Regions from separate parts of the Ureibacillus sp. FSL E2-3493 genome, predicted to be linked through region 1. Evidence: riboswitches for the same ligand, from Rfam matches in the RefSeq annotation. Region 1 holds a riboswitch; the other holds the start of a gene.
What was found. A riboswitch is a leader RNA that binds a small molecule or an ion and turns the genes downstream of it on or off. The one in region 1 is predicted to bind FMN.

Region 1 (16,897 bases):
AGTAAGTATGACATCCTTTGATGAAAAAGCAGGGAAAGCAATTTGTGAAATTACGATTCACGAAGGGCGCAACCGACAAGTTCGTCGAATGTTTGAAGCGATAGGGACACCAGTTGTCAAATTAAAACGTGAACGGTTTGCATTTTTAGATTTAGCTGGATTAAAACCTGGAGAATATCGGGAATTGTCAAAACATGAGGTAAAATTGCTTCGAGTTTTAGCAGAAACAGGTAAAATTGACTGATATTAGGAAAGAAAGTTTCATAAATCAGTCAAAATCAGAAGATAATGCAAAAATGAAGTTTGCTATAATAAAGAAGATTGTATAGTTTTCTGGGGAGGAACCTGTAAATGGATAAAAAAAGAAAACGTTCTATATATCGCGGTGTTATCCTCGTTGTTCTTTTAGCTGCAATCGTCTATACAGTTTATAGTACAGCAACTAAGGAAAAGGTAGAAGTTTTACAAGTAGGGGACAAAGCGCCAGATTTTGAACTTGTTGATTTATATAATGGCGATTTAAAACATCGACTTTCAGATTATGAAGGAAAAGGAGTCTTCTTAAATTTCTGGGGAACTTGGTGTAAGCCATGTAAGAAAGAGATGCCTGCTATGTCAAATCAATATGCCATTTATAAAGAACAAGGCGTTGAAGTATTAGCAGTAAACATTGCCCAAACTGAATTTGAAGTGAAAAACTTTATTGAAAGTTTAGATGTACACTTTCCAGTTGCAATTGACCCTACGAAGAGTGTAATGACGGCTTATAATGTTGATTTGTTGCCAGCGACTATCTTAATTAATCCAGAAGGTGAAGTTGAGAAAATTATTACTGGTGAAATGAACGAACAACAAATCGCTTCCTATATGGAATCAATTAAGCCAGAACAGGAGTAATTCAAATGGGAAAAATTATTTGTGCTTGCGGTCATGAAAACCCAGAAGGTACTTTGCTTTGTGAAAAGTGTGGCCAACCTTTAACTGAAGAAGGTAAAAAGAGTAAAATTTTAAATATGCGATATGATGGTATCGCAATTCGATCGAAAACGAGAAATAAATCGATTGTCGATAAAATTTGGAATTTCTTTTCAAGTGTAAAAGTAGGGGTAACTTTAATTATTATTAACCTCGTTGCTGCTTCGATTGGAACGATTTTCCCACAAGAATTTTATGTTAGTGTTTCAACGGAGGAGCAAAAGGCTGCATATTATGAAGAAACTTACGGCTCCCTTGGGAAGCTTTATTATGAATTAGGGCTATCCAATGTTTATAGTTCATGGTGGTTCCAAATATTAGTGGGAATGCTGGCGATTTCGATTATTGTTGCCAGTATCGATAGAGGTCTACCATTACATCGCTCTTTAAAAAATCAACGTGTTAAACGACATGTTAGTTTTATGAAGCGACAACGTATCATTGCGGAAGGTCCTGTTACAGAAGGGGATTCATCCAAAACTTTAAATTTAATAGAAGAAAAAATGAAAGCGTTAAAATATAAAGTTCGCCGAGATGGCAATGCGCTTTTAGCTGAACGTGGTCGTTTTGCCCGTTATGGCCCTTACATAAACCATGTTGGTTTGATCATATTCTTGTTTGGTGTGATGCTTCGACTTGTACCTGGTTTTTATGTGGACGAATCGATGTGGATTCGAGAAGGAGAAACTCGGGCAGTTCCAGGAATGGATGGTTACTTTATCGAAAATGAAGATTTCATTTTAGAAATGCACGATAATGAAAAGACAGAAAACCAAGAGTTGCAAGGTGTTAATGTCGTAGCGAAAAACTATCAAACTGATGTGAAATTATATAAACAGTCTGAAGATGCAATTCCGGGTCAAGCTGAAAATTTAGAGTTAGTAGAAGAATACTCCATTCGAGTCAATCATCCTTTACAACATGATGGATTTTCCTTTTATCAAATGGATTTCCGTTTAAATGAACTGAAAACGATGAACTTCGAGCTAACAAATAAGGAAACAGGCGAATCTTTAGGTGCTGTTAGTATCGATCTAACAAATCCTCAAAAAGAATATGTATTGAATGATCAAACAAAAGTAGAATTATTAGGTTTCTATCCTGACTTCTCAGGATTTGAAAATGGAGAACCGCAAACAGCTACACCAACCCCTAATAATCCAGCATTTATATTTAAAATGGTAACACCTGATAAACCAGAAGGGGAAGTAAGCTTTGTAGCGATTCAGCAAACAATTGAACCAAATGGTAATAACACGTATAAAATGGAATTCCAAAGTGTTGAAACTAGAGATATGTCTGGTTTAACTGTACATAAAGATAGTACCATTCCAATTTTAGCAATTGGTGGCGTTATTTTTATGTTAGGTGTAGTCATCGGTTCTTATTGGAATCACCGACGTGTTTGGGTGGAACAATTGGAAGATGGTACAATTCGCCTTGCAGCCCATACAAACAAAAACTGGTTTAGTATAAAGAAAGATTTAAATGCTTTATCAGATTTTGCCCACTTGCCTCCATACATTGATCAAGGAGAAGAGGATAAAGATGGCGAAGGTGAAGGAAAAGAAAAGGAAGGTGACAGCACTTTATGAGTTTAATTGATATAAGTGGAAATCTGTTATTTGTTGCATTTGTTGCTTATTTAGTCGGAACATTTTTCTTCGGTGGAGCGATTAAAAGTTCAAAACCGGATGGTGCAGCAAAACGTGCTGATAAATGGGGCAAATTAGCGATGATCGTAACGATTATCGGATTTTTAGCCCACTTAAGTTACTTTATTACGCGATGGATTTATACAGGACATGCACCTGTAAGTAACATGTTTGAATTTACGACTGCATTTGGTATGTTTATCATTGCTGCTTTCATTCTTATTTACTATATGTATCGTTTAACTGCCCTTGGGCTTATAGCATTACCGATTGCGCTATTAATTATCGGTTATGCGGCTATGTTCCCGAATGATGTGGATCCATTAGTGCCATCTTTACAAAGTCATTGGTTAACGATTCACGTTATTACGGCTGCCCTTGGTCAATCGGTTCTAGCAATTAGTGCAGTTGCAGGATTGTTGTACTTACTAAAAGATACCGATCCTCAAGTGAAATCAAAAGGCCGTTTCTGGTTAGAAGCTGTTCTTTATTTTATGGTTTTAGTAATTGGATTTATTTTAGCAACAGTGATTTTCAAAAGTATTGGTTATGAAGCAGCGTTTACTTATGTGGATAAAGAAGGAGCACAACAAGAAATCACATACAATATGCCAGCTGTTTTCGGAATGAATGAATACGTACTATTAACGGATGACGTGATGGAACCGTTTGTTGAAACAGCGCCAGTTATTAATGCGCAAAAATTAACAACTGTATTTTGGTCATTTGTGTTCGGTTCAATTCTTTATATTTTAATCCGATTAATTACTCGTCGAAGTATTTTAAGTATGCTTCATCCATTAGTTAAAAAAGTAAATTTAAATTTATTAGATGAAATTGGTTATCGTTCTGTATTAATTGGTTTCCCTATATTCAGTTTAGGTGCCCTTGTATTTGCCATGATTTGGGCGCAAGAAGCGTGGGGCCGTTTCTGGGGATGGGATCCAAAAGAAGTATGGGCGCTTATCACATGGTTATTCTATGCGGCATACTTACATTTACGTTTATCTAAAGGTTGGGAAGGTAAAAAATCCGCATGGCTTGCATGTATCGGCTTTGCCATCATTCTTTTCAACTTAATAGTTGTAAACTTAGTAATTGCAGGTTTACATTCTTACGCTTAAGAGTAAGTTAATGGATGAAAGTTCTTCTCATTAATGGGAAGAACTTTCTTTATAGAATTTAGTTTTTCAAATAATCATACAATTTTTCTCTAATCTATTTTCAAAAATCTTTCAAAACGACATAACTGTGGAAGTTTTGTTATATCTCCTTTAAATTTTTAATATGAAAATGTACAATAGTAAAGAGAAAGAATGAGAGGGGTAAAACCTATGTCTGAAAATATTTCTGTATTAGTAGTAGATGATGAAGACCGTATTCGACGTTTATTAAAAATGTATTTAGAACGTGAAGGGTATGAAGTAGATGAAGCTGAAAATGGTGAAATCGCCCTTACAATGGCTTTAGAGAAAGACTATCATTGTATACTATTGGACATTATGATGCCTGAAAAAGATGGACTACAAGTATGTTCAGAATTACGAGAAAAGAAAACAACACCTATCATATTATTAACTGCTAAAGGTGAAGAAGCTAACAGAGTACAAGGTTTCGAACTAGGTGCAGATGATTATATTGTAAAACCATTTAGTCCTCGTGAAGTTGTATTACGTGTTAAAGCAATTTTACGTCGTTCAGCTGTGTTTTCACCCGTTTCAAGTCCGTCTACTTCAAAGGATCTAGTGGTTTTCCCACATTTAACTATCGATCATGATGCACATCGTGTTACTGCCGATGGTACGGAAGTAAACTTAACGCCAAAAGAATACGAGCTGTTATATTTTTTAGCTAAATCTCCAGATAAAGTATTTGACCGAGAACAATTATTAAAAGAAGTTTGGCATTACGATTTCTTTGGTGATTTACGAACAGTCGATACCCATGTAAAACGTTTACGCGAAAAACTAAATCGAGTATCGGAGAATGCAGCGAAGATGATTGTAACGGTTTGGGGCGTAGGTTATAAATTTGAGGTAATCAATGATTAAAATATGGAGAAGTATTGTCGGGAAGCTATGGATTACCATATTGCTTCTCGTTTCATTTGTATTGTTCGTATTTACGGTTTTAATGTTGGAGTTTTTAGAAGATTATCATCGTGAACAAGCAGAAAAATCTTTAAGCCAAACAGCCTCTACGATTGCTAGTATCGTTGATAATTATGATTTAGAGCAGTTAACAGATGAAATTATCGAAGAAATGTTAACGGAGGATACCAATGCTTTCCTTGCTTCAAATGAAAGAAAAGTCGTTTCATCCTTTCAAACAGCAACAAACGAAGAAGTAATTCAAAATAGTATTATAAAAAACAAAGCCTTCGATAAAATTTATGAATCGGATAAACCAATTATCGATGAAATGATTTTACCTTCTCAAACGGATGAAGAGAAAATGGAAACTTATGTTGTATTAAGTTATCCATTAAAAAGTGATGATGAAGTTCACGGGGCAATTTTCATCTATCAAAATCCAAAGGCATTGCATGAAACATCCCAGGAAACGACGAAAATCGTTTTCCTTTCAGCTTTTATTGCCTTTGTTTTAACAACGTTTTTTGCCTTCTTCCTATCTTCCCGTATTACATGGCCATTACGTAAAATGCGTGAACACGCCTTTGAATTGGCAAAAGGGAGATTTGATGAAACGTTGCCTACTACTCAAAATGATGAAATTGGCCAATTAGCCGTTGCTTTTAATCAAATGGGTAGACAATTAAAGCATCATTTAGAAGTGATTAACCAGGAGAAAGAACAGTTAGCAAGTGTTTTAACTTCAATGACCGATAGTGTGATTACATTTAACCGGGATCGTACGATATTATTAAGTAACCCTCCTGCTGATAAATTACTTCAAAAATGGTTTATAGGGAAAAAAGGGCAAAATGACAGTCCTATTCCTAAGGAAATTTTTGAAATGCTAGATCATGTATTAAATTTTGAAGATAAGCTAGAAGAAGACCTTGAAATAGGTGGTTCCTACTATCGAATTACGATTAGTCCATTAAAAAATAGTGAACTATCCATTCGTGGGGCCATTGCGGTCATTCGCGATATGACCGAACAATCCCGTCTTGAAAAATTACGTTCCGATTTTATTGCGAATGTGTCCCATGAACTTCGAACACCTATTGCGATGTTGCAAGGGTATTCTGAAGCGTTATTAGATGATGTAGTGTCCAACGAAGAAGAACGGAGTGAAATGACTCGCATCATTTATGATGAATCTCAGCGAATGGGACGTTTAGTTAATGACTTGTTAGATTTAGCTCGCATGGAATCGGGATATACAAATTTATTTAAAGACGAAGTTCCGATTGTGCATGCTATTGAAAGAATTACGCAAAAATTTACCCAGGTTGCAAAGGAAAGGAAAGTTCATCTTCAATTTAAGACAGAGTTGTCTGAGGATGTTCAAATAAGTATGGATGAAGATCGAATTGAACAGGTGTTAACGAATTTAATTGATAATGCGATTCGACATACTTCCGAACAGGGAAGTGTAACGGTTTCCTTAACGCAAGAATTATCCTATGCAAAAATCCAAGTTTCGGATACTGGAGAGGGAATTCCACAAGACGATCTACCTTATGTTTTTGAACGTTTTTATAAAGCGGACAAAGCTCGAACACGTTCTAAAGGGGGAACAGGGTTAGGTCTTGCCATTGCGAAAAACATCGTCGAAGCCCATAAAGGGAATATTCATGTAGATAGTGTAGTTGGAGAAGGAACTACTTTCACCTTCTTTTTACCATTATAAGAAAAGTGATAAGGCTAGAAACGTCAATGTTTCTAGCCTTTTTTATATTGGAAGAACGACATTAAATAGCCCCTTTTTCCAATTGTTAAAAAACATCATTATTTAGAAGTTTTTTCGGAAATAATATTCATAAGATAAAGAGATATCGTAGAAAACCAAATTGTGTGGAAAGGGGAATAGTTGAAATGGGGCATGTTCTCGATCTATTTCAAGATTTGATAAATGAATGTACGAGTGTACAAGAAGAAATTCACAAACTTAATTCTTTAGAATCGGATTTAAAGACTAAAAAGCTGGTACTTCAAAGTGCAGCTAATTTATCGAGTAATCAATCAGATATTGAATACTTTCATTCGGAAATTCAAAAGGTATATATAGAACAACAGAGAGTTACAAAAGAAAAAGCGCAACAACAAATGCGTTATCGAGATTTAGTAAGAAGAGTCAATGTAATTGAAACAGTAGCAAAACAATTTGAGCAAAAGGAATAGTCAGTTTCGTGGACTGTTTATCGTCAAATAAAAATTGTTCTTTATTTTAGTTGTACCATTAAATGTAAAACCGTTAAAATAAAGGTTGTCCTTAAAGATTGTAGTGAAATGGACAACCTTTTCCTTTATTTTATGTATATCATCGATATTTGCACTTATAATGACCATATAGAATAATTTTAATAGAAATTATAAAATATCTTGAATTAATGAAACTTTTCTATGTTGTATACGACAAAATTAATAGGAACGGAGGACTGATAGTTTGAAAGAGTCCATATTCCATCGTTTGTATGAATTGTATCATCAAGATGTCTTTCAATTTTTAATTTATTTAGTTAAAAATCGAACCATTGCAGAAGATTTATCCCATGAAGTATATGTAAGAGTATTAAAATCCTACGAGCGATTTCAGGGGAGAAGCTCAGAGAAAACATGGCTATTTGCCATTGCAAAAAATGTAGCCATCGACTATTTTAGAAAAAATACTGTTCGTTCTTCCCACAGTTTTAATGCTTTTAATTGGGAAACAGAACAACTCGTATCACCAACTAAATCTCCTGAAAGTTTTACCGAGCTCAATGACGAAATGCAGCAGTTATTAACCGCTTTAGAAAAATGTACTGGTGATCAAAAGATGGTCATCATTATGAGATATTTCCAAGAATTATCTATATCGGAAACAGCAGCGGTTTTAAATTGGACGGAAGGAAAAGTTAAAACAACACAACATCGGGCCATTAAACAACTTCGTGAGTTATTAACAACATCCAAAAAGGAGGCGAATCAACATGACTCATGACCAATGGGATGACGACAAAATTGAAAATCTATTATCCAATGTACCGAAAATTCATGATCAACGTTCAAAAGATGAAGTCCTCCAACGACTAAAGGAAGATGGACTTTTTGATGAGGAGCCTTTGAAGAAAACTAGAAAGAAATTTAATTGGATACCGATGGCCATTTCAATAGCTGCAGTCTGTTTAATCGCTATATTAGTTCCGTCAATGATGAACCAACATACTTCTGAAGAAACTACCGTAATGGATCGAGCAGACGATTCCTCTAGTGTTTCTAAGAACTCTATGATTGAATCAGAGGAATCGAAATCTAGTGAAGAAATGAATATAATGGGAACTGAGATGGCTGATCTTCGTACAGCTGTTTATCCTGATCAAATTGAAGGAAATACGATATTTAAATTAGGATTAGCTAGTGATGCTGCAGATAGTATCCCTGTAACCGTTTTAATTCCAAATGAAAGAATTCAGGAGGATTTTGGTAATAGTCAACCTACAGGGGTTGAGCTATATAACAAATATGCACCATTGTTTAACGAAGAGGCTATTGGATTTCATAATTATCATCCGTATGACGGGGAAATTACTGAACGGGATAATCAAGTTGTTCACACATTACCAAGTGATCAATTATATGATGTTGGAACTGGTTCACTTACAACTTATACAGCATCACTAGTAGATACATTTGGAGATCATTATGATGAAGTTGTTCAATTAGATGAAACTGGTTCACCCTTTATATTCAGTGAAGTAGGAGAATCATCACCAATTCCATTGAATGGTGAAACGACTCAATACAACTATTATCAATTTACACAGCCAGATGGTCAGAGCTATTTAGTGCCTAACTTTAGAGCTTTTTATTCAACCGTAGAAGAAGCGATTCTTACAATGAAAGAAAACACAAATGATGTTTATCAATCCGTTATTGTTCCGGATGTTGATTACGATGTAACGGTTGAACAGGATGTGGTTACTGTAACATTCACTGAACAATTGGATTTAATGACTCTTGATCAACAACAAGCGATGAAAATGATTGAAGGAATTTTATTAACCGCAGCAAATTTCAATATGAACGTACAATTTAAAAATGTAACCCAAACCGAATGGCAAGGTTTTGATTTTACTACAACATTACCAATGCCGGTCGGTGCAAATGAAATACCATATTCAACAGTTTTTCAATAAATAGCGTTTGAAAATAGGAAATAAAAGGAAAAGTTTTTCCTATTGAACTATCTTTACAATATTTCAATTTCGAGATATAATGTTAAAAAATAATATTGATTCATCTTCGGGGCAGGGTGAAATTCCCGATCGGCGGTAATAGAAACTCATTCTCTTTTACATCGGAGGATTGCAATATAGTTTCTTAAGCCCGCGAGCTCAACTTAGAGCAGGATTTGGTGTGATTCCAAAGCCGACAGTATAGTCTGGATGGGAGAAGGTGAAGGTACGGTCTCTATATTCGTTTGTGGATAGGAAACTGTATGTGGAAGTATCGTTTGTACATTGTCGTATAACTTTACTTTTATTTAGCGTACCCTTTATAATACGCTTGTTTTCGCATACTTATTTTCTTATTTTTAATGTGCCTATTTCTCCCTTATGCAATTTTGCATAAGGGATTTTTCATGGAGAAGGCGAATATAGATGAAGGCTGTCCTTTCTTCTTGCGGGTTGAATCAGCAAAGAGGAGAGAAAGTAAATGAAAAATCAAAACCTTAAGTTACGTTCTTTTGTAACGATTGCCATGTTAAGTAGTATTTCTTTTATTCTGATGCTAATAAACTTCCCTTTACCGGGCTTCCCGGTATTTTTACAAATCGACTTTAGTGATACACCAGCTTTAATCGCAGCAATTACAATGGGACCGTTAGCTGGAATTTTAGTCGAACTGTTTAAAAATGTATTAGATTGGATTTTCTCAGGGACACCAACAGGGGTTCCGGTAGGTCATATGGCCAACTTTGTTACAGGTATTTTATTTATTTTACCTGTCTACTATCTTTATAAAAAGATACCTAAACTAGAAGGATTAATTTTAGGGTTAGCCGCAGGTACAGTCATTATGTCAGTAGGAATGAGTCTATTAAACTATGTAGCCTTTTTACCTATGTATTCTTACTTCCTTGGATGGGGTACTTTTGATATGAAAGAAACGATTGTGTTAGGTATTTTACCATTTAACTTTATAAAAGGAATTATGCTCATGATTGTAACGGTTTTATTATTCCGTACAATGAAAGTTTGGATCGAAAATCAACGAGCACAATATTTACTATAAATCAAAAGTTGTTCATTCATGTCATAAACTATGACGATAATGAACAGCTTTTTTATTTGAAAAAATTGATACAGAATGGCCCAACGTGAAAGCGTTGGGTTTTTTCGTTTTTTATGTCGTAAGCCCTTGATTATATAGGGAATTCGTTCCATCTAAAATTGCGATAAAAAAAATCTAAATTTCATATGTTATTTTTTCTAACATAGTATTGCTATTATACATAACATAGTTTAAAATAATGCTATGAAAGGGAGGAGATGTCGATGAGTCGAGAGTTTCGAAGAGCAATGCCGTTACTCCCTATTAGCATGGTAATGCAATTAACGGAGTTAACTGCGAGACAAATTCGATATTACGAGGAACATAAATTAATTGAGCCTGCAAGGTCAGAAGGCAATCGTAGAATGTTCTCATTAGATGATGTAGATGCATTATTAGAAATTCGTGAACTTCTCGATCAAGGGATTAACATGGCAGGAATTAAAAAAGTTTTTGATATGAGAAAAAACAACAATGTGAAATCTTCTAACAAACTATCTATTTCTGACGCAGAACTCCGCGCGATTTTACGTGAGGAAATGCAACAGGCACAAATTATGCAAAAGGCATCATTAAGGCAAGGGGATTTATCTCGCTTTTTTCAAGTAAAGGGTGAGTAAATTATATTTTTTAATTTAAAATTTTAGGAGTGTGGAAAAAGATGGCTAAGTACACAAAAGAAGACATTAAACAAATTGTGAAAGATAAAGGCGTAAAATATATTCGCCTACAATTTACAGACATTTTAGGTACGATTAAAAACGTAGAAATTCCTTTAAGCCAATTAGATAAGGCTTTAGATAACAAAATGATGTTTGACGGATCTTCCATTGAAGGTTTTGTACGTATTGAGGAATCAGATATGTACTTACAACCGGATTTAGATACTTTTGTTATCTTCCCTTGGACAGCGGAAAAAGGGAAAGTAGCCCGATTAATTTGTGATATTGTAAATCCGGATGGTACACCATTTGCTGGTGACCCACGCTCAAACTTAAAACGTGTATTAGGTAACATGGAAGAACTAGGATTTACAAGTTTCAACTTAGGACCAGAGCCAGAATTCTTCTTATTTAAATTAGATGAAAAAGGTAACCCAACTCTTGAATTAAATGATGATGGAGGATACTTCGACTTAGCACCAACTGACCTTGGTGAAAACTGCCGTCGTGATATCGTGTTAGAATTGGAAGAAATGGGCTTTGAAATTGAAGCTTCTCACCACGAGGTAGCTCCTGGACAACACGAAATTGATTTTAAATATGCAAATGCTATAGAAGCGTGTGATAATATTCAAACTTTCAAATTAGTAGTTAAAACAATCGCTCGTAAACACGGTTTACATGCGTCATTTATGCCAAAACCACTATTCGGCGTAAACGGTTCTGGTATGCACTCGAACTTATCATTGTTCAAAGGAAACCAAAATGTATTTTGGGATGAAAATGCAGAATTAGAGCTATCTGATACTGCTCGTGCATTCATGGCAGGTATTATGAAACATGCGAAAGCATTCACAGCTGTAACAAACCCATTAGTAAACTCTTACAAACGTTTAGTACCAGGCTATGAAGCACCATGTTATATTGCTTGGTCTGCTCGTAACCGTTCACCGTTAATTCGTATTCCTGCATCTCGTGGATTATCTACTCGTGTTGAATTACGTTCAGTTGACCCAGCAGCGAATCCTTACTTAGCTTTAGCAGTGCTTTTAGAAGCTGGTTTAGATGGAATCCGTAACGGTTTAACACCTCCTCCTCCAGTAGATCGTAATATTTATGTGATGAATGCGGCTGAGTTGAAAGAAACTGGTATTGAAAGTTTACCGGGATCACTACTAGAAGCTTTACAAGAATTAGAAAAAGATGAAGTGATTAAAGGTGCTCTAGGCGAACATATTTATTCGAACTTTAAAGAGGCGAAAGAAATTGAATATGATATGTTCCGTACAGTTGTACATCCTTGGGAACGTGACCAATATTTAAAAATGTATTAATTTATTGTTGTAAATGCCCCATTGCTAATACTCCACCTATTTTGGAGTATTAGTTAATGGGGTTTTTTATATTTTAAGAACTTTACATGATATTTAATAAAGTTCATATACTAATGATAATCATGCATGAAATAGGAGAGTTATTGATTGAGAAAACAATTATTATCTGCTGTTTTAACGGGGCTCATTGTCATTGTTCTTTTCATTACAATATATACAAATATGGCTGAATCGAAAGGTACTCCACTAACTATTGATGAGGCAATCCAATCGAATCTTTTGCAAGAACTTCCAAGTGAAGACGAAGGGTCTAGAGGAGATAATCCTACTATTTCTTATCGAATCATTGAAGAACCGGTTATCGGTGATACCCATGGAGAAGAAGGACATGCCCATGCTCATGACCATAATGATGCTCATGAAGAGGGAAGTATACAACCAGAAGTTCGAACGATGAATACGAAAGCGCCTGATTTTGAATTGAAAACATTAGCTGGTGACACAGTGAAACTTTCAAATTTAAAGGGAAAAAAAATATTCATTAACTTTTGGGCAACGTGGTGTCCTCCGTGTGTAGAAGAAATGCCTACAATCCAACATTTTTATGAAAGTTATGCTAAAGAACATAATGTAGAAATTTTATCCGTTAATGCGACAGATTTAGAAACGAACAAAGAGAAAGTGAAACAATTTGCAAACAAACATGGTATTACCTTTCCTATTTTATTAGATGAAGGCGGGAATACATCCATTGCTTATGAAGTTCTTACAATCCCAACGAGTATTATTGTGAATGAAGAGGGAATTATTGTAGAACAAATTATTGGTCCGGTTACAGAAGAGCTATTATTAGAGAAATTAAGTAAGTAAATGAAAAATAGGACTTCTTTATGCAAAGTATGCATAGTGAAGTCCTAAATTTTATCCCATAATATTATATCCAGAATCAACGTAAATCGTTTCTCCCGTAACACCGCGTGACAAGTTACTTAACATAACAAGAGTCATATCTGCTACTTCTTCTTGATTTGTATTACGTTTCAATGGAGATAGTTCTTCGATTTTGTGTAATGCTGTGTTAAAGCTTGGTACACCTTTGGCTGCTAACGTACGAATAGCACCTGCAGATATTGCGTTTACACGTATACCTTCGGAACCAAGATCTGATGCAAGATATTTCATTGCAGATTCTAATGCAGCTTTTGCAACACCCATTACATTATATCCTTCAAGCACTCGTTGTCCACCTAAATAACTCATTGTGACGATGGAAGCACCTTCTGTCATATATGGTAGGGCCGCTTTTGCCACTGCAATTAACGAATATGCGCTTGTATCTTGAGCAAAGGCATATCCTTCACGAGATGTTTCAACAAAACGATTTTTTAAATCTTCTGCATGGGCAAAGGCAACGGAATGCACAATTCCATGAATGACACCGAATTGTTCACCAATTTGAGTAAAGGCTTTTGAAATGCTTTCATCACTATTTACATCACATTCGATAACAGCTGTTTTATGTTCTGTATAATCAGCTAAAACTTTTTCAATTTTTCCTTTTGAACGTTCTTTTCGATAAGTAAAGATTACGTTTGCTCCTACTTCTAAAAGCTTCTTTGCAATTCCCCAAGCGATACTACGCTCGTTTGCAACACCCATTACGACAATATTTTTATCTTTTAACTGTAAAATGTCCATCCAATGTACCCCTTTATCGAATAATGTTATATCAGTTATTAGTACCAACTACTAATTTCAGTTTAACAGTTCTATCATTAAAAATCAATGCTATTTAAGTAACTTGCATAACAAAATAGTTGACTGCTATTTTGTTATGCAATATAGTATTAAACAGAGGGTATCTTGTAAAGCAAAATAGTGAGGTGAGAATCGCTTTGTCCATACGAAGTCAGTTGTTAAAAGGTATTTTAGATGGTTGTGTTTTATCGGTTATTGAAAAAGAAGAAGTATACGGCTATGAATTGTCACAAAAACTGCAGCAGCTTGGTTTAAAGGATATAAGTGAAGGTACGATTTATCCCGTATTATTACGTTTGCAAAAAAGTCAGTGGATTAACGGAAAAATGCGACCATCCGATACTGGCCCAAATCGGAAATATTATTCTTTAACCGATAAAGGAAAGGTGGCCCTTGAATCAATTCGTAAGGAATGGGAGCTATTAAGTAGGCCTATTACAAATATATTAAGAGGTGATGAGAATGACGTTAACAATTAAAAAAATGGTGAAACAAAATAATGAAAAACGCAATTTATTAACACCCGAAAATAAAACGTATTATGAAAATATGCTTCTGTATATTCGAACAAATGCATTTAAAGATGAAAAGGCGACGGAAGAAGTGTTGCTGGAAATGTTAGACCACTTACTCGAGGCACAAAAAGAAGGGAAAAAGGCAGAGGAAGTGTTTGGAAAGGCACCTCAACAACTCGCTCAAGATATTATCGAATCCCTTCCGAATGAATCGGTAAAAAAAATAATGGGATTTAGTTTGGAAATCATATTAACATTATTTGGTTGGTATTTAGTGGCTTGGGGTGCTCCGGATTTAATTTTAAAGGAAGGCTCTACAATTTATTTAGGTACGGCTTCAGTCTCTATCGTGTTAATTATTGGAAGCTTAGTCGGTCTCATTTATTTTATATTTGCTGTATTAAAAAAGAATGCATTTACGAGCAAGAAAAAGAAAAACAAAGTTACTTGGGGTTTAGGCATACTATTTAGTTTAGTTTGGGCAGGTGTTATACTTTTAAATATTTTTGTTAAACCTTTTGGACCGGCTATTGATATACATTATTATACTGCCTTCGGACTTGGCTGTTTCTTAATATTAGCATCCTATTTATTTAAAAAAACCCGTGAAGCAAAATAAACAAAAAGGTAGGCAAGGGTAAATCCCTTTCCTACCTTTTTATATGAATGAATTATTCGTATTTTAAAGGATCGCCCTCAAATGATTCGTCTGCTACTTTGATAGAATCTGTCGGACAGCCTTCAAATGCATCTTGCATATCCTCTAGTAGATCTTCTGGTACTTCAGCTGTACCCATGTTATCATCTAAAATAACGAAGGCAATTCCTTCATCATCATAATCATAAATATCTGGGGCTGCAGCACCACAAGCGCCACAAGCAATACATGTATCTTTATCAACAATTGTATATTTTGGCATAGTATTCTCTCCTTTTTAACGTGCGCTCCAATCAAGCTTCTTTTCTATTCTAAAACTGTTTAATCGACTTTTCAACATAATACTACGAAATGGAGGGGTTGATTTTTGATATTTGAACAAATTCTTTTACAAATTTTCCACAATTTCAATCAAGAACGAACGATTTCCGCACCTTTCCATTTACTAAAAGGTAAACGTTCAGGCCAAACAATACAAGATGTGGGAATATATCATTTACATAAGTTTTTTAGTATTTTACCGAAATTGTCAAGACCTCATTACGACGAGAAACTGAATTCATTAATAGAAGAACATTATTTAATCGTCCATGATGAAGGTAGCTATGAGCTGACAGATAGTGCAAGAGAATTTGTAAAGGATAGGGAAAAGTATTATTTTAATGGGTGGTATTATAGAGGGAATGAGCATATTTTTTTTGCTAGACTTTCATTGATTGTGCAATCCCTCTCTCACCATGGGGCAGGTCGAATGTCTTTTACCCCTATTCAAAAGGACGATCATATTCAACATTGGGTTCGACAGTTTTTACTTATAAATCAATATAAAGAAGGTAATTTACAAAAAACGTTATTAGACGAAATAGTGGGGAGTCTTGAAAGTTCAAAAGTAGAAGAACGGGCAAAATCGATTGTCATTAACCGCTTGGCAGGTTTTCAAACGGCTGGCCTTACATGGCAGCAAATCAGTTATCAAGAAAATTTATCTGAAATGGATGTTCAATTAATTTATATTTCTACTTTACATAGTTGGATTACCCAAATTTCAAATCATCCGGAGCAATATTTATTACTAAATCAACTTGCAAAAGATATTCGAGTCGTTATTCCTTTAAGTGGTTCTGCTCATCAAACAGCCGAACTCTTCCGTAAAGGGTATTTAATAGAAGAAATTAGTCATATCCGCCGGTTAAAGGTTAGCACGATTGAAGACCATATCGTTGAAATTGCGATGAATGATCCCGATTTTTCTATCGAACAATTTATTTCGAAAGAAGATATTAAAAAAGTAATGACGGCAGTCGATGATTATAATACGAGAAAACTAAAGATTTTACATGAAGTGGTTCCTCATTTATCCTATTTTCAAATACGACTTGTATTGGCGAGGGGGGAATAACGATGGAACTTGAGAAAGTTTTACAACATCATTTTGGCTATACATCCTTCCGTCCCGGCCAGAAAGAAGTTATTGAGCAAATTGTAAAAGGTAAGGATGTCATTGCGTTGTTGCCTACGGGAATGGGGAAGTCATTATGTTATCAGCTTCCGGGATATATATTTAACAAACCGGTTTTAATCATTTCTCCATTATTATCGTTAATGCAAGATCAAGTTGATCAAATTAAACAACTGAAGGAAAAAAGGGTAGTGGCCTTAAATTCTTTTTTGAACGCCACTCAGAAAAAAGTAACGATACAACATTTACACCAATATCGGTTTATATTTATTTCACCTGAAATGTTATTGCAACCCCAAGTCCAACAGAAGTTAAATTCAATGGAGTTATCATTGATTGTTGTTGATGAAGCTCACTGTATTTCCCAATGGGGATTTGATTTTAGACCAGATTATTTACGAGTTGGTGAAGTGATGGATAAAGCGAATCGGCCACC
Region 2 (16,897 bases), 1.6 Mb from region 1:
CAAATGGAATTCCCTCCGTTTCCTGTAAGAAGCATCTTGATTTATGAACAAAGGAAGAGCTTACTTCGTATAATGGCGGATTTTCTGTAAAGCACCGTTCCGCAGCAAATTCACAACGGGGAGCAAATCGACAACCAGTTTGAATGGAACCAGGCTTTGGTACATTACCTTTAATGGAATATAAAGTTTCCTTTTTATAACGCATGTCAGGAACAGATTGGATTAGACCTTTCGTATATGGATGTTGAGGATTTTTGAATATTTCAGATATGGGAGCTTCTTCGACAATTTGACCAGCATACATAACGATTACCCGTTCACACGTTTCAGCAACAACACCTAAATCATGGGTAATGAGTAAAACTGCCGTCTTAAATTGTTTATTCAACTCTTTCATTAACTTTAATATTTGAGCTTGTATTGTAACGTCTAGGGCAGTAGTAGGCTCATCGGCGATTAATAGTTTTGGATTACATAGTAGAGCCATTGCAATCATGACCCGTTGTCTCATCCCGCCTGATAATTGATGGGGATAGTCTTTCATTAATTCTTCTGCCCTTGGTAATCCAACCAGTTTCATCATTTCAATCGCTCTATTCGCTGCATCCTTTTTCTTCATACCTTTGTTATGGATTAAAATGGCTTCTGTTAGTTGATTCCCAATAGTGTATAAAGGATTTAAAGAAGTCATCGGTTCTTGAAATATCATTGCCACTTCTTTTCCACGAATTTTACGCATTTCCTTTTCTGTTTGCTTTGTTAAATCTAACTCATTTAGAAGGATCTGACCTGATGTAATCTTTCCAGGAGGAGATGGTACGAGCCCCATAATAGACAGAGAGGTAACACTTTTCCCACAGCCTGACTCTCCTACAATAGCTAATATTTCTCCTTCATTAATATGAAAGTCTATATGATCAACTGCTGGTACTTTTCCATCGTCAGTAAAGAAAGTTGTTTCCAAATCTTTAACTTGTAATAGTACTTTTTTTTCCATCTTGTACCCCCTCGCATAACGCTAATTTACAAATCTATCATTCTATTTCGTTCTCTATTTGCTTAAAAACAATAATAGATTTGAATTCTCTTAATCATATGTTTTTATGATAAAATACCTTAAATTAACACAAAACTTCAATGTAATTTTCTCGACAAAAAGCAACAGTTATACTGCTTTAATCGATTAAATTCTGGTTCACTAAAATTTGAAAACGTATATAAACAGTGGATTATACATCAAATTTTTGCAAAAAATAAAAAATACCTAACTAGTCGAACGTTGACTTGTTAGGCATTTTCTTGTCGTATTATTTTTTTAGTCTAATTTTTGAATTTGGAATAAATCATAGTAAACACCTTGTTTTTCCATAAGCGATTCATGGTTACCTTCCTCTACTAATTCACCATGATCAATAACGAAAATTTTATCCGCATGGGTAATTGTTGATAATCTATGGGCAATAATGATAGTCGTTCGATCACTTGCCAATCGATCTAAGGAATCTTGAATTAATGCTTCACTTTCTAAATCCAAGGCAGAAGTCGCTTCATCCAATACTAAAATTGGCGGATTTTTTAGGAATACACGGGCAATCGCAACACGTTGTTTCTGACCCCCGGACAGTTTCACACCGCGCTCTCCTACTTTTGTTTCGTACCCTTCAGGTAATGTCATAATAAAATCATGGGCATTGGCTGCTTTAGCAGCTGCAATCACTTCTTCATCCGTAGCATCCGGTCGACCCATTAAAATATTTTGTTTTACCGAATCGCTAAATAATATATTATCTTGCAATACAATTCCAATTTGGGAACGTAACGACTGAATGGATACATCTTTCACGTTCATCCCATCGATTTTAACTGCCCCATTTGTTACATCGTAAAAGCGAGGAATTAAACTTACAATCGTTGATTTTCCGCCTCCACTCATCCCAACAAAGGCAGCGGTTTCTCCAGGTTTAATATCAAATTGAACATTTTTCAATATCATTTGTCCGTCTTGTTCATATTGGAAATTTACATTTTCAAAGGAAACTTGTCCCTTTACAGGAGCAAGATGACGAGCATTTTCTTTATCTTGAACATCGTATTCTTCATCCATTAGTTCAAACATTCGATCCATTGAAGCAATAGATTGGGTTAAAGTTGTAGATGAATTAACTAGACGTCTTAATGGACTATACAATCGTTCAATATAAGCGTAAAACGCAGCCATTGTTCCGACGGATAGATCACCTTGAATTACTCGATAACCGGCATACGCAATCACTAATAATGGGGCGATATCGGTAATAGTATTTACGACTGCAAAGGATTTTGCATTCCATTTTGTATGATCTAGGGCACGGTCTAAAAACTCTCCATTTTCATTATCGAAAATTTTCTGTTCATGCTTCTCCAACGTGAAACTTTTAATAATACTAATTCCGCTTACTCTTTCATGTAAATAACTTTGGACATGGGCTAACGCTTGGGATCGTTTACGTGTTAAATCCCTAAGTTTTCCGAAAAAGTATTTTACACTAATGGCGAATAGCGGTAATGCAATGATTGAAACTAATGTTAGTTTTACATCCATCGCAAGCATTATCCCAATTGCAATGAGGATCGTTGCAACATCAAGCCATAAATTCATTAAGCCAATCATAATAAAGTTTTTCGTCTGTTCTACATCGTTAATAACCCGGGATATTACTTCGCCCGCTCGAGTATTAGCGTAATATTTTAAACTCAATTTCTGTAAATGGCCAAATAATTCTTGTCGTATATCGAACAATACTTTGTTCCCAACATGTTGGGCAAAATATTGACGGTAGTATTCAATAGGTGGACGAATAATAAAGAATAAAATGACAGTACCACCTAACCAATAACTCAGTTGTTCAATTTTTTCCCCATTTGTTAAATCTGGTGCACTAATAATATTGTCTATTACAATTTTGATTAAAATCGGAATGAACAACGGAATGGCAAATTTTAATATACCAATAAAAATGGTTAATAAAATTTCCCATCTATAAGGCTTTACAAATCTCATATATCGTTTAATACTACCCAATTTCTATTCACTTCCCTTTATCAACAAACAAACTTAAATCGTCCTAATTAAAAGTTGTCCCATTTTGGACACACGAATAACACTATACTCTAATTTACCAGTAAATACATAAAAAAAGCCTACTGATTCTCCTAGTAGACTTTTCCACTATTATTTTTCATTTGATTGCATTTCTTTATTAAATAAATATCGATTCGTCCAAACTTCAATAAAATCTGGCGCAAAGGGACCTCTTTTTTGTTTTATCCAGCTGATTAATTTATTCACATTTCGTTTTAAAATTTTATCAATCACTTCTGGATAGCCCATTTCCTTCTTGTGCTGCTCGTATTCATCTTCGTCTAAAAGTGTATAAGACATATCTGGGAAAACTTTAATATCTAGATCATAGTCGATATATTTTATAGCATTATTATCAAAAACATAAGGAGAACTCATATTGCAATAATAATACACACCATCTTCACGCAACATACAAATAATATTAAACCAATGTTCTGCGTGAAAATAACAAATAGAGGGCTCGCGTGTTAGCCATGTTCGTCCATCCGATTCAGTAACAAGTGTACGCTCATTGGCTCCAATAAAGATATTTTTCGTTCCTTTTAAAACCATCGTTTCTTGCCAGACACGGTGGATGCGACCATTGTGTTTATAACTATGTATTTGAATCGTTTCTCCTTCTGTAGGTATTGTCATTTAAAGCCCACCTTTTCGTCTATGTATCAATTTCCTCATGTTGAAAATGTCCAGGATTTGATATGACCTTAAACGGTATCGATTAATCATTTCAAACTCTGTGAATAAAATCCATCTTATTCAGCGGGTTTCTATACACCCGCTAAATGAAGAAAAATCAACATCTAGCAGTTATTTCTTTATATTATAACAATGGAAATAAAAAACTTGTAGTTAGAAGAACATATTTTTTAATGAATTTGGTAAAAATTAGATTAGAACATCCTTTTATCCTTTATATAAAATTAAGGTATAGACAAATAAATTTGTCTATACCTTAACGTGAATTGTCTTATTCACAATTGTAAAGCAATCTAATTAAAATTCGTTGTTGTTATTTTTATTATTGTTATTATTGTTGTTATTGCGTTGGTTGTTTTGTTGATTTTGTTTTTGGTTTTGTTGACGTGCTTGTTGGAAGTCTTGATCAACACCAAATTCTTCATTATTGTTGAAGTTGTTGTTATTATTGTTGTTATTGTTGTTGTTTTTCTTCGCCATCTCAAACTCACCTCCGTAATAATTATTGTGGACTGATGTTATTGAGATTATGCGAAAGTTAAAAAATAAGTTAATTCAGAACATTCAAAATTTTCAACATTGGTACTGACATTGGTAATTCCCTAATTTTTCCTATAGGTAAAAAATGGGCATTGGCCGGTAATTGATTCAATTGTTGAACTTGTACAAGATTGCATTCCATCTCCCAAGTTAAATGGGAAAAGATATGTTTAAATTTCATGAAATCATTATTTAAATAATTTTCAATTTGAACATTATACTGTTTTTCAAAAGCGTCTTTTGTAGTTTCTTTCGTCATTTCTATCATTGGAAATTGCCACATATTAGCTAACAACCCCTCATTTGGTCGCTTTTCAATTAAATAATTCCCTTGTTTATCGACAGCTACATATATATTATATATTACTTTTTTCGTTTTTATTTTTTTTGATTTTATTGGCAATTGTTCTGTATCACCTTCTTGAAACGCAATACAATAATCACGTACAGGACAAAGCAAGCATTTCGGAGAAGTTGGTGTACAAATCATAGCTCCTAAATCCATTATGGCTTGATTAAAATCACCAGGGTAATCTTTATCGATTAACATATCGACTGCTTCTTCAAAAACTTTTCTCGTTTTGGGTAGGGCGATATCTTCTTCAATATGTAATACGCGGCTTAAAACACGCATAACATTTCCATCCACTGCATGCTCTGGTTTATTATAGGCAATACTTAAAATAGCGCCAGCAGTGTATGGTCCAATACCTTTTAATTTTGAAAGATCATGGCGATTGTCCGGTACAACGGCGTTATATTTCTCGACCACTTCTTTAACGCCCGCCTGTAAATTTCTAGCTCTTGAATAATATCCTAACCCTTCCCACATTTTTAACAGTTCTTCTTGCGGAGCATAAGCAAGGGACTGCATCGTAGGATATTTTTCTATAAAACGATTATAATACGGGATGACCGTGTCTACCCTTGTTTGTTGAAGCATAATTTCGGAGACCCAAATTTTATAAGGGTCCGATGTTCGCCTCCACGGCAAATCTCTTTTTTCTCTATTAAACCAATCGACTAAATGATGGCGAAATTCATTTTTATATTGATAATTCACGATAACCTCCGACGAATTTCGATTTTAAATTTTATAATTAGGGTATAATACTTCTATTAAGATTCATGAAAATAACCGTCAAGTATATAAGAAATGTGTCCATAAACAGGGAGTTGATACTTTGGATTCAGGCACACATTTAGTAATGGGCGTTGCATTAGGCGGCTTAGCTTTAGCAGATCCTGTTGTAGCCGAAAATAATTTAACATTTGTTGCTGTTATGGCTGGTACCGTTATTGGCTCACAAGCACCAGATGTGGATACTATATTAAAACTTCGAAATAATGCGATTTACATCCGACATCATCGTGGCATTACCCATTCGATCCCAGCAGTCCTTTTATGGCCCATTGCCATTACAGCTGTATTATCTTTTATATTTCAAGACGCCAATATATTTCATTTATGGCTTTGGACTTTCCTAGCTGTTTTTTTACATGTTTTTGTTGATATATTTAATGCCTACGGTACGCAAGCCCTTCGTCCTTTTTCAAAGAAATGGGTTGCACTTGGTGTTATTAATACCTTTGATCCGATTATTTTCGGATTACATTGCATCGGCATTATGTTATGGGCTTTTTGGTTCGACCCTGTCATAACATTCACTGTCATGTATACGATTATTTTTGTTTACTATATTATACGTTTCGTTTTACAAGCAGCTGTAAAGAAGGCCGTTCATGATGCTATTCCGGATGAAGATTATGTCATTGTCGCACCAACAATGCGTTTTTTAAATTGGCGAGTAGCTGCAAAATCAAAAACCCATTATTATGTTGGTCGGGCTTACGGCAAAAAAATAAACATTTACGACAAATTTGAAATCCATCCGCTTCCAAGAACACCGATTGTTAATAAAGCTCTTGAAGATTCGAATTTAGCTGCATTCATTTCTTTCTCTCCCTTATATCGTTGGGAAATTTCCGAAATAGACTGCAACTTAACGGAAGTGCGTTTAATCGATTTACGTTATCGAAGTAATGATCGTTATCCTTTTGTAGCTGTTGCCCATGTGGATGAGGAGTTGAACATTGTCAATTCCTATACGGGTTGGATTTATTCTGAAGATAAACTACAACGCAAACTACAAATTGGTTCGAGTAATTAAATAGCGAGGAGTTGTCCCACCTATTAGGACAACTCCTCTATTATTTAATGAAGATTTTCATCACTTTCATCTAATAGATGGGCATACTTTGGATTTCTACCCGCAAACTCATGAATTTTATCTCCGTAACTTTCAATCCATTGTTGGACTATCTTTTCTGTATATTCCATTCCACGGTAATCATATCCCGCTTTTGCATAAGTCGATTCAAAATCAGACCAGAGTAGTTCAATCCATGTTTTTGCTTTATTAACGGATAAATTAGGATTTTTACTTACTAAAATTTGTGTTAATTTATCTATTGATTGATTCACATTCATATTACTTCCCTACTTTCATTGGTAAAAGAATAGAAATCGGCAATGCTTCTTCATAACGATCTCCACCTAAACGATAACCCCAAGCAAATCGTCCTTTTAAATATTCTACTTTAAAAAATTCCCCTGGAGCACCGTCTATACGATACATTTCTCCTGGTACAATTGTTTTCGGGTCAATTAAATAAGCAGCAGCCATCGTTGCTTTTCGCTCATATACAGCATACTCATTTACAATCCCAAGCTGTTCAGCTTTTCTAGCCTTTTCCTTTAAGTTGGCAATTTCTTCTCTTAATTCTTGTTCCGTCATTTCCGCATAATTTTTTTCAGCCATTTGCTTCCTGCTCCTTTTCATCTAAATAACGATCGATTACTTCTATTGGAAAGCCTTTCTGGTATAAGGCTTGTTTTGTTTTCATTCGCAATTCATTACCTGTTAACTTGGCAGCATACTTTTTCCACAGTTTATCCCCTTGTAGTTCAATCAAATGTTGCCAATCATCATCTTCTCTCTCTAAACGAATTTGGTCAAGTATTTCGTTTACAACTGAAAAGGAATAACCTTTCCGCATTAAAAGATCTTGCACCTTTTGTTTTATTTGCATCGGTGTCTTTTTACTATTTGCCCGCACTGTTTTTTCTGCCAGCTCCATCGCAATATTCACTTGTTCTTCATAAGTAAAAGATTCAAGTACTTTGCTTTGAGTATCTTTATCGATTCCCTTTTTCATCAAATCTTGTTTAATCGCTCTCGGCCCTTTTTTGGCTGTTTTCTTTTTTGTTTCTAATAAAGCTTTCGAATAAGTTTCATCATTTAAAAAACCAAGTTTCTCCAACTTCCGAATGGCCTCTAACACAACAGCTTCTCCAAAGCCTGCATCTAACAATTTCTTTTTCACTTCAAATTCACTGCGCATTTGATAACTTAAAAAATTTAACCCACGATTAAACGCTTTTGCGATTTCATCTTCATATGTAATTTCATCGATATCAAATTGTTCGAGTATTTTTCCCTTTGTTAAACCAAACTTAATAAGGGTCGATTCATCAACAGCAAAGGCATAACTTTCATTTAAATAAATATTATATCGTTCTGGATTGTTTTTCTGTCTGCTTATTTTCGATATGACTTGCATACAAACACTCCTTCTAAGCATTAGTATACATTTTTTTTAAGTTCGTTTCATTGCCGTTCATTTGTTAAATCATTTCCTTCTAGGATAAGCGAATATTCATTGGCATAAAGGAACAGTTTTCGCACAATATAAGCAAAAAGGAGGCTAAAATTTTTTATGTGGAAACATCCCATTTTTCGTTTAACATTATGGGCAATCGCATTTTTCTTTGCCTTTAGTTTTATTAAACCAGATATTGCTAACGCAAACTCCTATCACTGGGGCTTTAGTAAATCAAAAGATGGAAAGCCGGCAGATGCGGGGGCAAAATTTGAAAGCATGTTAAAAGAGTATGGCGCATTTTATCGAGGAGACCCAAACAAAAAGGTTATTTATTTAACCTTTGATAACGGCTTTGAAAACGGATATACAGAAAGTATTTTGGATACTTTAAAGGAAGAAAATGTTCCAGCAACCTTTTTCTTAACGGGGCACTATTTAACAAGTGCAACGGATTTAGTAAAAAGAATGATTAAAGAAGGTCATATTATCGGGAATCATTCCTATGGACACCCAGATATGTCTAAGTTATCCGACGAAGAACTTGTAAAAGAATGGAAAAAATTCGATTCAAAATTAAATGAAGTTGCCGGAATTAAACGTACCCATTATGTACGTCCACCAAAAGGTATATTTAACGAAAGAGTTTTAGAAGTTGGAAATAAACACGGTTATACCCACATGTTCTGGGATACAGCATTTGTAGACTGGCATGCTGATTCCAATGTAGGGTGGGAATATGCTTACGATGAACTAATGAACCAATTGCACCCAGGCGCATTAATTTTATTGCATACTGTGGCAAAACATAATGCCGATGCCCTTCCGAAATTTATAAAAGAAGCGAAAAAACAAGGGTATACTTTTGGTTCCCTTGACGATTTAGTCATGGAATCCGTATTAGAATAATAAAAAGTGCCAACACGAAAAGTAGGCGTGTTGGCACTTATTTTGTTAAAAGCATTGATTTCTATTCATTATTTAAACATTTTTTTCAAGTTGGCCATTTCAATGGCAGAAACAGCAGAATCATAACCTTTGTTGCCCGCTTTTGTACCTGCACGTTCAATTGCTTGTTCGATGTTTTCTGTTGTTACGATCCCGAAAATTACTGGCACATTTGAATTTAATGAAACGCTAGCAATTCCTTTTGCTGCTTCGTTATTAACATAATCATAATGAGTTGTTGCTCCACGTATTACTGTACCTAACCCAATTACCGCATCATAGTTACCTGTTTCAACCATTTGTTTAGCGATAAATGGTACTTCAAACGCTCCTGGTACCCATGCTACATCAATATTTTCTTCATCTACTCCATGTCTTCTTAAACCATCAAGGGCACCATCTAATAATTTTGTTGTAATAAACTCGTTAAAACGTCCTACAACAATCCCTATTTTTAAATCTGTTCCTATTAATTGTGCTTCAAATCGTTTTCCCATTGTTCTATTCTCCTCGTCATAAAATTATTGTCTTAAAATGTGTTATCCAATTTTTTGTTTTGAACGAAATCCAACTAAATCTTCAATCGTAATAATTTTTAATCGATGCATTGTTGCAAAATCCTTCAAGCCGTCAAGGCGTAACATCATTCCATCTTCAGCCATGATTTCACAAATAACACCTGCCGGAACGCTGCCACAAGCTCTTGCCAAATCAATAGCTGCTTCAGTATGTCCTCTTCTTTCGAGCACTCCGTTTCTTTTTGCGATTAACGGAAATACGTGACCCGGACGTCTGAAATGGGCTGGCTTAGCATTTTCTTTAATCATTTGTAAAATCGTAAAGGATCGCTCATACGCACTGATTCCAGTTGTCGTTTCCATATGATCGATACTTACTGTAAAAGCTGTTTGATGATTATCCGTATTATGTTCAACCATCGGAAATAATTCTAGTTTATTGGCCAGTTCTTCCGTAATCGGTGTACAAATTAAACCTCGACCAAATGTCGCCATAAAATTAATATTTTCCGGTGTGGCAAATTCAGCTAGAATGACTAAATCTCCTTCGTTTTCACGATTTTCATCGTCCACAACAATAATCGGCTTTCCTTTTTTTAAGTCTTCTAAAGCTTCTTCTATTGTATTGATCATTTTCTCCACCACCGTTTTTATAGTTAAAATCCGTTTTGTTTTAAAAATTCTATTGATATATTTGACGTATTATCCGTTTTTCTTAAATGATGTAAAACGTATTTCCCTAACATATCTGTTTCGATATTTACTTTATCTCCTACACTTTTCATGCCTAAAATCGTTTCTGCATACGTGTGAGGAATAAGGGATACTGTAACAGTATTACTGGATACTTGAAATAGCGTTAAGCTTGTCCCATCAATTGTAATAGAACCTTTAGGTATACAATTTTCAATAAGTTCTCTAGGTATTTCAATTTCAATGTAAACTGCGTTTGAAACCGGTCTTTTACTTCTAATCGTTCCTACACCATCTACATGTCCTGAAACAATATGACCACCAAATCGGCCATTGGCACTCATTGCCCGTTCTAAATTGACCATATCTCCTAATTTTAACGTATGAATCGTTGTTACCTTTACTGTTTCTGGCATGACATCTACAGTCATTTCTTCACTAGTTAAGTGGGTAATCGTCAGACATACACCATTAACCGCAATGCTATCACCCAATTTAGCATCAGACACAATTTTGGGTGTAACAATGGTCAATTGACTACTGTCGATATCTTTTTTAATCCCAACTACTTTTCCCTTATCTTCAATTATGCCTGTAAACAATCTACTCACCTCTTTCTAAAAATAAAAAACCCCTTAGAAAATGTCCTAAGGAGTTGGGAGTATTTAAAAAAAATGGCGTAACGAAATAAACCTTTTGAAATTAATTTTCAAAAAGTGCCAAAATTCATCCTTCTCCCATCCAGACTATACTGTCGGCTTTGGACTCGCACCAAATCCTGCTCTTAACAAGCTCACGGGCTTAGAAGTTTCGCTTCATCACCGTCGATTGGGAATTTCACCCGACCCCGAAGGATGCTTAAGATATATCTTAAGCTTAACCGTATTCAATTTTAAACTATTAAATAAAAAATCCCGTTCAGAAATGAATCGGGATTGAAAAAGAAAAAATACTATAGCAAATAAACCATTAAAAATAACAATTTTAATGGTACATCTATAATAGTTCCTTCTCCCATCCAGACTATACTGTCGGCTTTGGATTCGCACCAAATCCTGCTTATAACAAGCTCACGGGCTTAGAAGTTTCACTTCATCACCGTCGATTGGGAATTTCACCCGACCCCGAAGGAATAATTTATTTAATTGAAATAAGAATAACACGATTTCAAAATAATTGCTAATAACTTATTTTAAAATAACACTAAACGTATCTCTATAGATTTTTACTTAAAGGAAGAATTTATTCATTTGCTTTCAAATAGTGCTTCGATATAATGGTTAAATGAACAAAATAAAGGACGTGAACGCTTTTGGGCGAAAATGTAGTAATGGAAATTGGTCAAAAATTTCCTTTAACGATTAAAAGATTAGGTATTAATGGTGAAGGGGTCGGCTTTTATAAACGAAATGTAGTATTCGTAAAAGGTGCATTACCTGGAGAAGAAGTAACTGTAAAAGTTTCAAAAGTACAGCGAAATTTTGCTGAAGCGGAAATTTTAAACATCCGTAAAGTATCGAAAGACCGCCAAGAGCCAAGCTGCCCTGTTTACAATGAATGTGGAGGATGTCAGCTGCAACATTTAACATATAGCGGGCAACTTAAAGAAAAACGGGATATGGTCATACAAGCATTAGAAAAGTACGTTAAATCAATTGCTGAAACGACGGATATCCGCCCTACCCTTGGGATGGACACCCCTTGGCATTATCGAAATAAAAGTTCCTTCCAAGTAAGAAAAGAAGGGAAACGGGTTTATGCAGGTTTATATATTGAAGGGACAAATAAATTATTAAATATTAATGATTGTGCTGTTCAACATCCCCTAACGTCCAAAATCACTGTAGGGACTCGAAAAATATTACAAAAGCTAAATATCTCCATTTACGATGGGAAATCGTTGGACGGATTAGTTCGCACAATTGTCGTTCGCACAGCTGTTCAAACAGGCGAAACCCAAGTTTGTTTAGTGACGACACGAAAAGATATACCTCATAAGAAAGAGTTAATCGAGCGCATATTAAAAATCGATCCGAGTATCGTTTCGATTACCCAAAATATAAATCGAGAAAAAACTTCCCTTATTTTTGGAGATGAAACGATTAGTTTATATGGTAAAGAAACGATTCATGAAAATTTAGGAGAACTTGCCTTCGACTTATCGTCCCGCGCTTTCTTTCAACTTAATCCTGAGCAGACGGTTCATTTATATGATGAAATTAAAAAAGCTGCCCAGTTAACTGGAAAGGAAAAAGTAGTAGATGCTTATTGTGGGGTTGGGACAATTGGGTTATGGCTAGCACCTAAAGCAAAGGAAGTCCGCGGTATGGATGTTGTTCCTGAAAGTATTGTTGATGCTAAGAAAAATGCAAGAAATCACGGATATAAACATGTTCGCTATTATACAGGTACAGCAGAGGAATGGTTGGCAAAATGGAAACGGGATGGATTTATCCCTGACGTAATTACTGTCGATCCACCCCGGACTGGTCTTGCACCAAGCTTCATCAAAACCGTATTGAAAATTAAACCGAAACGATTTGTCTATACTTCTTGTAATCCGTCCACCTTTGCTAAAGACTTACAGGAATTAACGAAGTTTTATAACGTGGACTACATTCAACCAGTAGATATGTTTCCTCAAACTGCAAGGGTTGAAATCGTAGCGAAATTAACATTGAAAAAGAAATAATAATAAAAACTATGTGATACTTCCAATTCCATCTTGTGTTTGATAGACTATTGTCGCTCGACATTGAGTAAAACTCTTCTCGATTTGAATTTGGTTTGACGGCTATTTTCATTATATCAATAGGAGTTTTTATTTCCATTTCTAATACCACTCTAAAAGTATATTTTCACACGTGCAGAGCACGTGGTTTTAAAAGAATTAATTAAAAAAGAGGTGACCTAGTCATCTCTTTTTCCTATTTAAAGACAGTTCATGCAACTATCATGACAATAGTGGAATAAACAACAGCTGTAATGCAATGTGTGTAAACATATGGGCTAACACTGCATACTCGAATCCCTTTTTCCAATAAAGATACCCGAAGAATATACCGCCAATGCCATTTAGCAAGAAACATCTTATAATTAATTCTACTGTTAAATCCCCAAATACCATAACCGTTGCAGGTAAATGGCCAGCTGCAAATAATAATGAAGCAATTACAATAGCAATCCAAAAGAAAGAATTTGATAAGCTTTGCTGATTGCGTCTAAAGAGTTTCATCATAAGCCATACTAATAAGCTCATGAAGAACAACCTTAGCATAATTTCTTCGAACACCCCGCCATAGAAAATTCCCGCGAGTAAACCTATCACTGAAGTTTCAGCTTGCCCTTTACCAATAGCTTCAATATTATGTTGAAAATAAAATTGATCTGCCCCAACTAAAACAAAGGCTGTAATTACGCCAAAGCCCACTGCCATTAAAGTACTTTTCAAATCTATCTTCGTTTTTTCTTTACTGAAAAACGAATCGAAAATATTTAACTTAAATCCTACTTTCCTCGCTAGTTTTATCCCGATAAAAGATAAAACAAATGAAAAAATAGCAATTTGCAACGAACTTATCATCGATAAAATATAAATAGGGATTGGGATTGTTTTAATTAACGAATCGTATTGATCCGAAGAAGTATTTTGCAACATTTCTAACTGGTATGGTACTAAAAAGAACCCACCAATTAAGCAGATAAATGCTAATATTAATGAAATTTTTAAATCTACTTTTTTCAAGAAACGGCACCTCACCCTCCCATAACGAAAGAAATGATAATAATAATGATTAACGGTACAAAAACAATTAAGTAACCCACTGGATTAGCAAAGTTGATAGTCCATCCTACTCCAAAACGTTTCTCTACAAAAATGGATGGATCATTTTTATTGAAATAAAACATACCGCCTTTCCAATATTGATCTTCATCTACTTCCATAATCTTCTCATCAATTGTTCCTTCTATCTTCTTATCAGAGCGACCTACTTTTAATGCAAAAATAAGTGAGCCAGCTAATACAATAAATAAGAAAGCAAAAGGTAAAATTATTTTTATACTACCTACTGCAAATTCAGGATGAATCATTGTTAGTTGATAAAAACTCATTAATATAGTGCAAGCTAACATGACGAAGAACAGAAACCAGCTTGAATATTTTCTTAAAGTTAATTGACGATTTTTAGATGCAGCTAAATTGGATGCACTTAACTTAATACCAGAATTTTTCGTCGCGACATGAACACCTAAGAACATTAATTGCATAATTAATAATAGTAATGTGTGTTGTATTGCTGAAAGAGGCGATTTTTCTGTAAAAGCGTCCGGTTCCCCACTTGGTCCCCAATGGGTCGGTATTTGTTGCGGTAAAATATCATAGTTAAAAATTGTATAACTCATTAAACCTAACGTCGTAATGATGGGTAATAAATAGATATACCACGGTAACATTTCATCTTCTTTTCGCACGGATAAGTCCGTTACTTTCACTTGTTTTAAATGTTCTACCCATTTATGTTGAATTTTTAATTGTTTCGTTTTCCCATGATAGTAAATATATAAAGATAAACTAATGAGAAGAATTCCAAATTCCATTAACATACCGATAATCGCCATTTGTTCTTCCTGTGGTTCAGTAGTTAATGACCAAACTGAATAACCTGTTAGTAACACAATGGATATAAGGGCAACTGCAATAGCATATTGCTTTTTCAACTTTTTAATTGCCCCATCGTTCATATATTGTTCAGGTATTGTCACACCAAAAATAACCGTCTTTTTAACTAAATACGGAATAACGATTTGAGTGACAGCTATAAATAAAGTAATGATAAGAAAAACTAAAAACGCCATGTTATTTCCTCCTTTACCTTTCCTTCATTTCTTCCATAATAGAAAAAATCATATTTTGAATTTCCTCTTTTTTTACTCCTAGCACGAGTGCTTCAGCAATAATAGGTTTTATTACGGAAAGAATTCTTTCGTTCGTTTCATTAGTGACATGTTCACCTGGCGAAATAATCGCACCGGATTTAGGGACAATTTTAATAATCCCTTTCTTTTCTAGCTCATGGTAACTTTTGTTTACCGTATGCATATTAACGCCTAAGTCTGCTGCAAACGCTCGTACGGATGGTAACGATTCACCATATTGAATGTCCCCTCGGGCAATCCCTTCGATTATTTGATTGGTTAATTGTGTATAAATTGGGACATCTGAAGTTGTTTCTATTCGAATGATCACGAATTCCCCTCCAATCTGTTCTATATTTATTATAACAGAACTGTTCTATAATGTATAGAACAAAAAGCGAATTTAACAAAGTGAAAAAAGAGGAAGCATCTATGCCTCCTCCACTGGCCATAAAAAAGAGATCACAAAACACCACCTTTAAAGGTATGTTTAAGTGATCTCTAAATAATCTAGCTTAATTTCTAAAACGAGAATTATTTATATGTTCGCGTACTTGCAACAGCTCTTTCCCAACCGTCGACCAATTCTTTTCTTTTCGCTTCGTCCATTTTCGGCTCATAAGATTGGTCAATTGCCCATTGGGATGCAATTTCTTCTTGACTTTCCCAAAAGCCAACCGCTAATCCAGCCAAATAGGCTGCTCCTAGCGCCGTTGTTTCATTTACCTTTGGCACTTCTACTGGAACATTTAAAATATCGCTTTGGAACTCCATTAAGAAACTATTCTTAACAGCTCCTCCGTCGGCACGTAATGTTTTCAATGAAATTCCTGAATCCTTTTCCATCGCATCGAGAACAGCCTTCGTTTGATATGCTAATGATTCCACTGTAGCACGAACGAAATGATCCTTTGTTGTTCCGCGCGTTAAACCAAATATTGCTCCCCTTGCTTCACTGTCCCAATAAGGCGTTCCTAATCCAACAAAGGCAGGAACAACATAAACTCCGTCCGTTGAATCAACTCTTCTACAATATTGCTCACTGTCAGCAGCATTATTAAACATACGTAAACCGTCACGTAACCATTGAATAGCAGATCCGGCTACAAAAATACTTCCTTCTAGCGCATATTCTACTTTGCCATTTAATCCCCATGCTAACGTTGTTAATAAGCCATGGACAGATTTAACTGGTTTCTCACCAGTATTCATGAGCATGAAGCAGCCTGTTCCGTAAGTGTTTTTTGCCATCCCCTTTTCAAAACATGCCTGGCCGAACAATGCTGCTTGCTGGTCTCCAGCCACCCCAGCAATTGGTACTTCCTGACCGAAGAAATGCTCTTTATCGGTAGTCGCATACACTGTTGATGAAGGACAAACTTCAGGCAACATAGATGTTGGGATATCAAGAATCGATAATAATTCCTCATCCCATTTTAATTCGTAAATATTATACATAAGTGTTCGGGATGCGTTGGAATAATCCGTCACATGGGCTTTACCGCCAGACAGTTTCCAAATTAACCAAGTATCGATTGTACCGAATAATAACTTTCCTTCATTAGCAAGTTCCCTTGCACCATCCACATTGTCTAAAATCCATTTCACTTTCGTTCCTGAGAAATAAGCATCGATTAATAATCCCGTTTTGGAACGGAAAAGTTCGTTATATCCATTGCTTTTCAATTCCTCACAAATATCGTTTGTTTGACGTGACTGCCAAACAATTGCATTGTAAATCGGATTTCCTGTTTCTTTATTCCAAACAACCGTTGTTTCCCGTTGATTTGTTATCCCT

Region 2: another riboswitch for FMN. It lies ahead of ribE (riboflavin synthase); the one in region 1 lies ahead of MHH69_RS06835 (ECF transporter S component).

What each region holds. Positions count from the first base shown of each region.
Region 1 is NZ_JBBOPK010000001.1:1,331,191-1,348,087, forward strand. Features, by position in the region: gene MHH69_RS06790 (pseudouridine synthase) at 1-244, shown strand, start outside; gene resA (thiol-disulfide oxidoreductase ResA) at 352-897, shown strand; gene MHH69_RS06800 (cytochrome c biogenesis protein ResB) at 903-2,570, shown strand; gene ccsB (c-type cytochrome biogenesis protein CcsB) at 2,567-3,754, shown strand; gene MHH69_RS06810 (response regulator transcription factor) at 3,965-4,681, shown strand; gene MHH69_RS06815 (ATP-binding protein) at 4,674-6,449, shown strand; gene MHH69_RS06820 (hypothetical protein) at 6,635-6,940, shown strand; gene MHH69_RS06825 (RNA polymerase sigma factor SigX) at 7,206-7,742, shown strand; gene MHH69_RS06830 (hypothetical protein) at 7,732-8,937, shown strand; FMN riboswitch at 9,036-9,202, shown strand; gene MHH69_RS06835 (ECF transporter S component) at 9,458-10,036, shown strand; gene MHH69_RS06840 (MerR family transcriptional regulator) at 10,300-10,695, shown strand; gene glnA (type I glutamate--ammonia ligase) at 10,737-12,071, shown strand; gene MHH69_RS06850 (TlpA family protein disulfide reductase) at 12,219-12,941, shown strand; gene MHH69_RS06855 (enoyl-ACP reductase FabI) at 12,993-13,769, opposite strand; gene MHH69_RS06860 (PadR family transcriptional regulator) at 13,967-14,308, shown strand; gene MHH69_RS06865 (DUF1129 family protein) at 14,292-14,963, shown strand; gene MHH69_RS06870 (ferredoxin) at 15,016-15,264, opposite strand; gene MHH69_RS06875 (helix-turn-helix domain-containing protein) at 15,370-16,401, shown strand; gene MHH69_RS06880 (RecQ family ATP-dependent DNA helicase) at 16,404-16,897, shown strand, end outside.
Region 2 is NZ_JBBOPK010000001.1:2,913,894-2,930,790, forward strand. Features, by position in the region: gene MHH69_RS15090 (ABC transporter ATP-binding protein) at 1-3, opposite strand, end outside; gene MHH69_RS15095 (ABC transporter ATP-binding protein) at 1-997, opposite strand, end outside; gene MHH69_RS15100 (ABC transporter ATP-binding protein) at 1,316-3,061, opposite strand; gene ntdP (nucleoside tri-diphosphate phosphatase) at 3,212-3,760, opposite strand; gene MHH69_RS15110 (hypothetical protein) at 4,118-4,300, opposite strand; gene mutY (A/G-specific adenine glycosylase) at 4,371-5,423, opposite strand; gene MHH69_RS15120 (metal-dependent hydrolase) at 5,545-6,531, shown strand; gene MHH69_RS15125 (YfhJ family protein) at 6,576-6,845, opposite strand; gene MHH69_RS15130 (YfhH family protein) at 6,853-7,182, opposite strand; gene recX (recombination regulator RecX) at 7,175-7,984, opposite strand; gene pdaA (delta-lactam-biosynthetic de-N-acetylase) at 8,141-8,932, shown strand; gene ribH (6,7-dimethyl-8-ribityllumazine synthase) at 9,001-9,468, opposite strand; partial or broken gene ribB (3,4-dihydroxy-2-butanone-4-phosphate synthase) at 9,532-10,122, opposite strand; gene ribE (riboflavin synthase) at 10,146-10,784, opposite strand; FMN riboswitch at 10,908-11,041, opposite strand; FMN riboswitch at 11,185-11,318, opposite strand; gene rlmD (23S rRNA (uracil(1939)-C(5))-methyltransferase RlmD) at 11,513-12,874, shown strand; gene MHH69_RS15165 (CPBP family intramembrane glutamic endopeptidase) at 13,136-13,927, opposite strand; gene MHH69_RS15170 (DUF1648 domain-containing protein) at 13,939-15,039, opposite strand; gene MHH69_RS15175 (GntR family transcriptional regulator) at 15,053-15,430, opposite strand; gene glpK (glycerol kinase GlpK) at 15,634-16,897, opposite strand, start outside.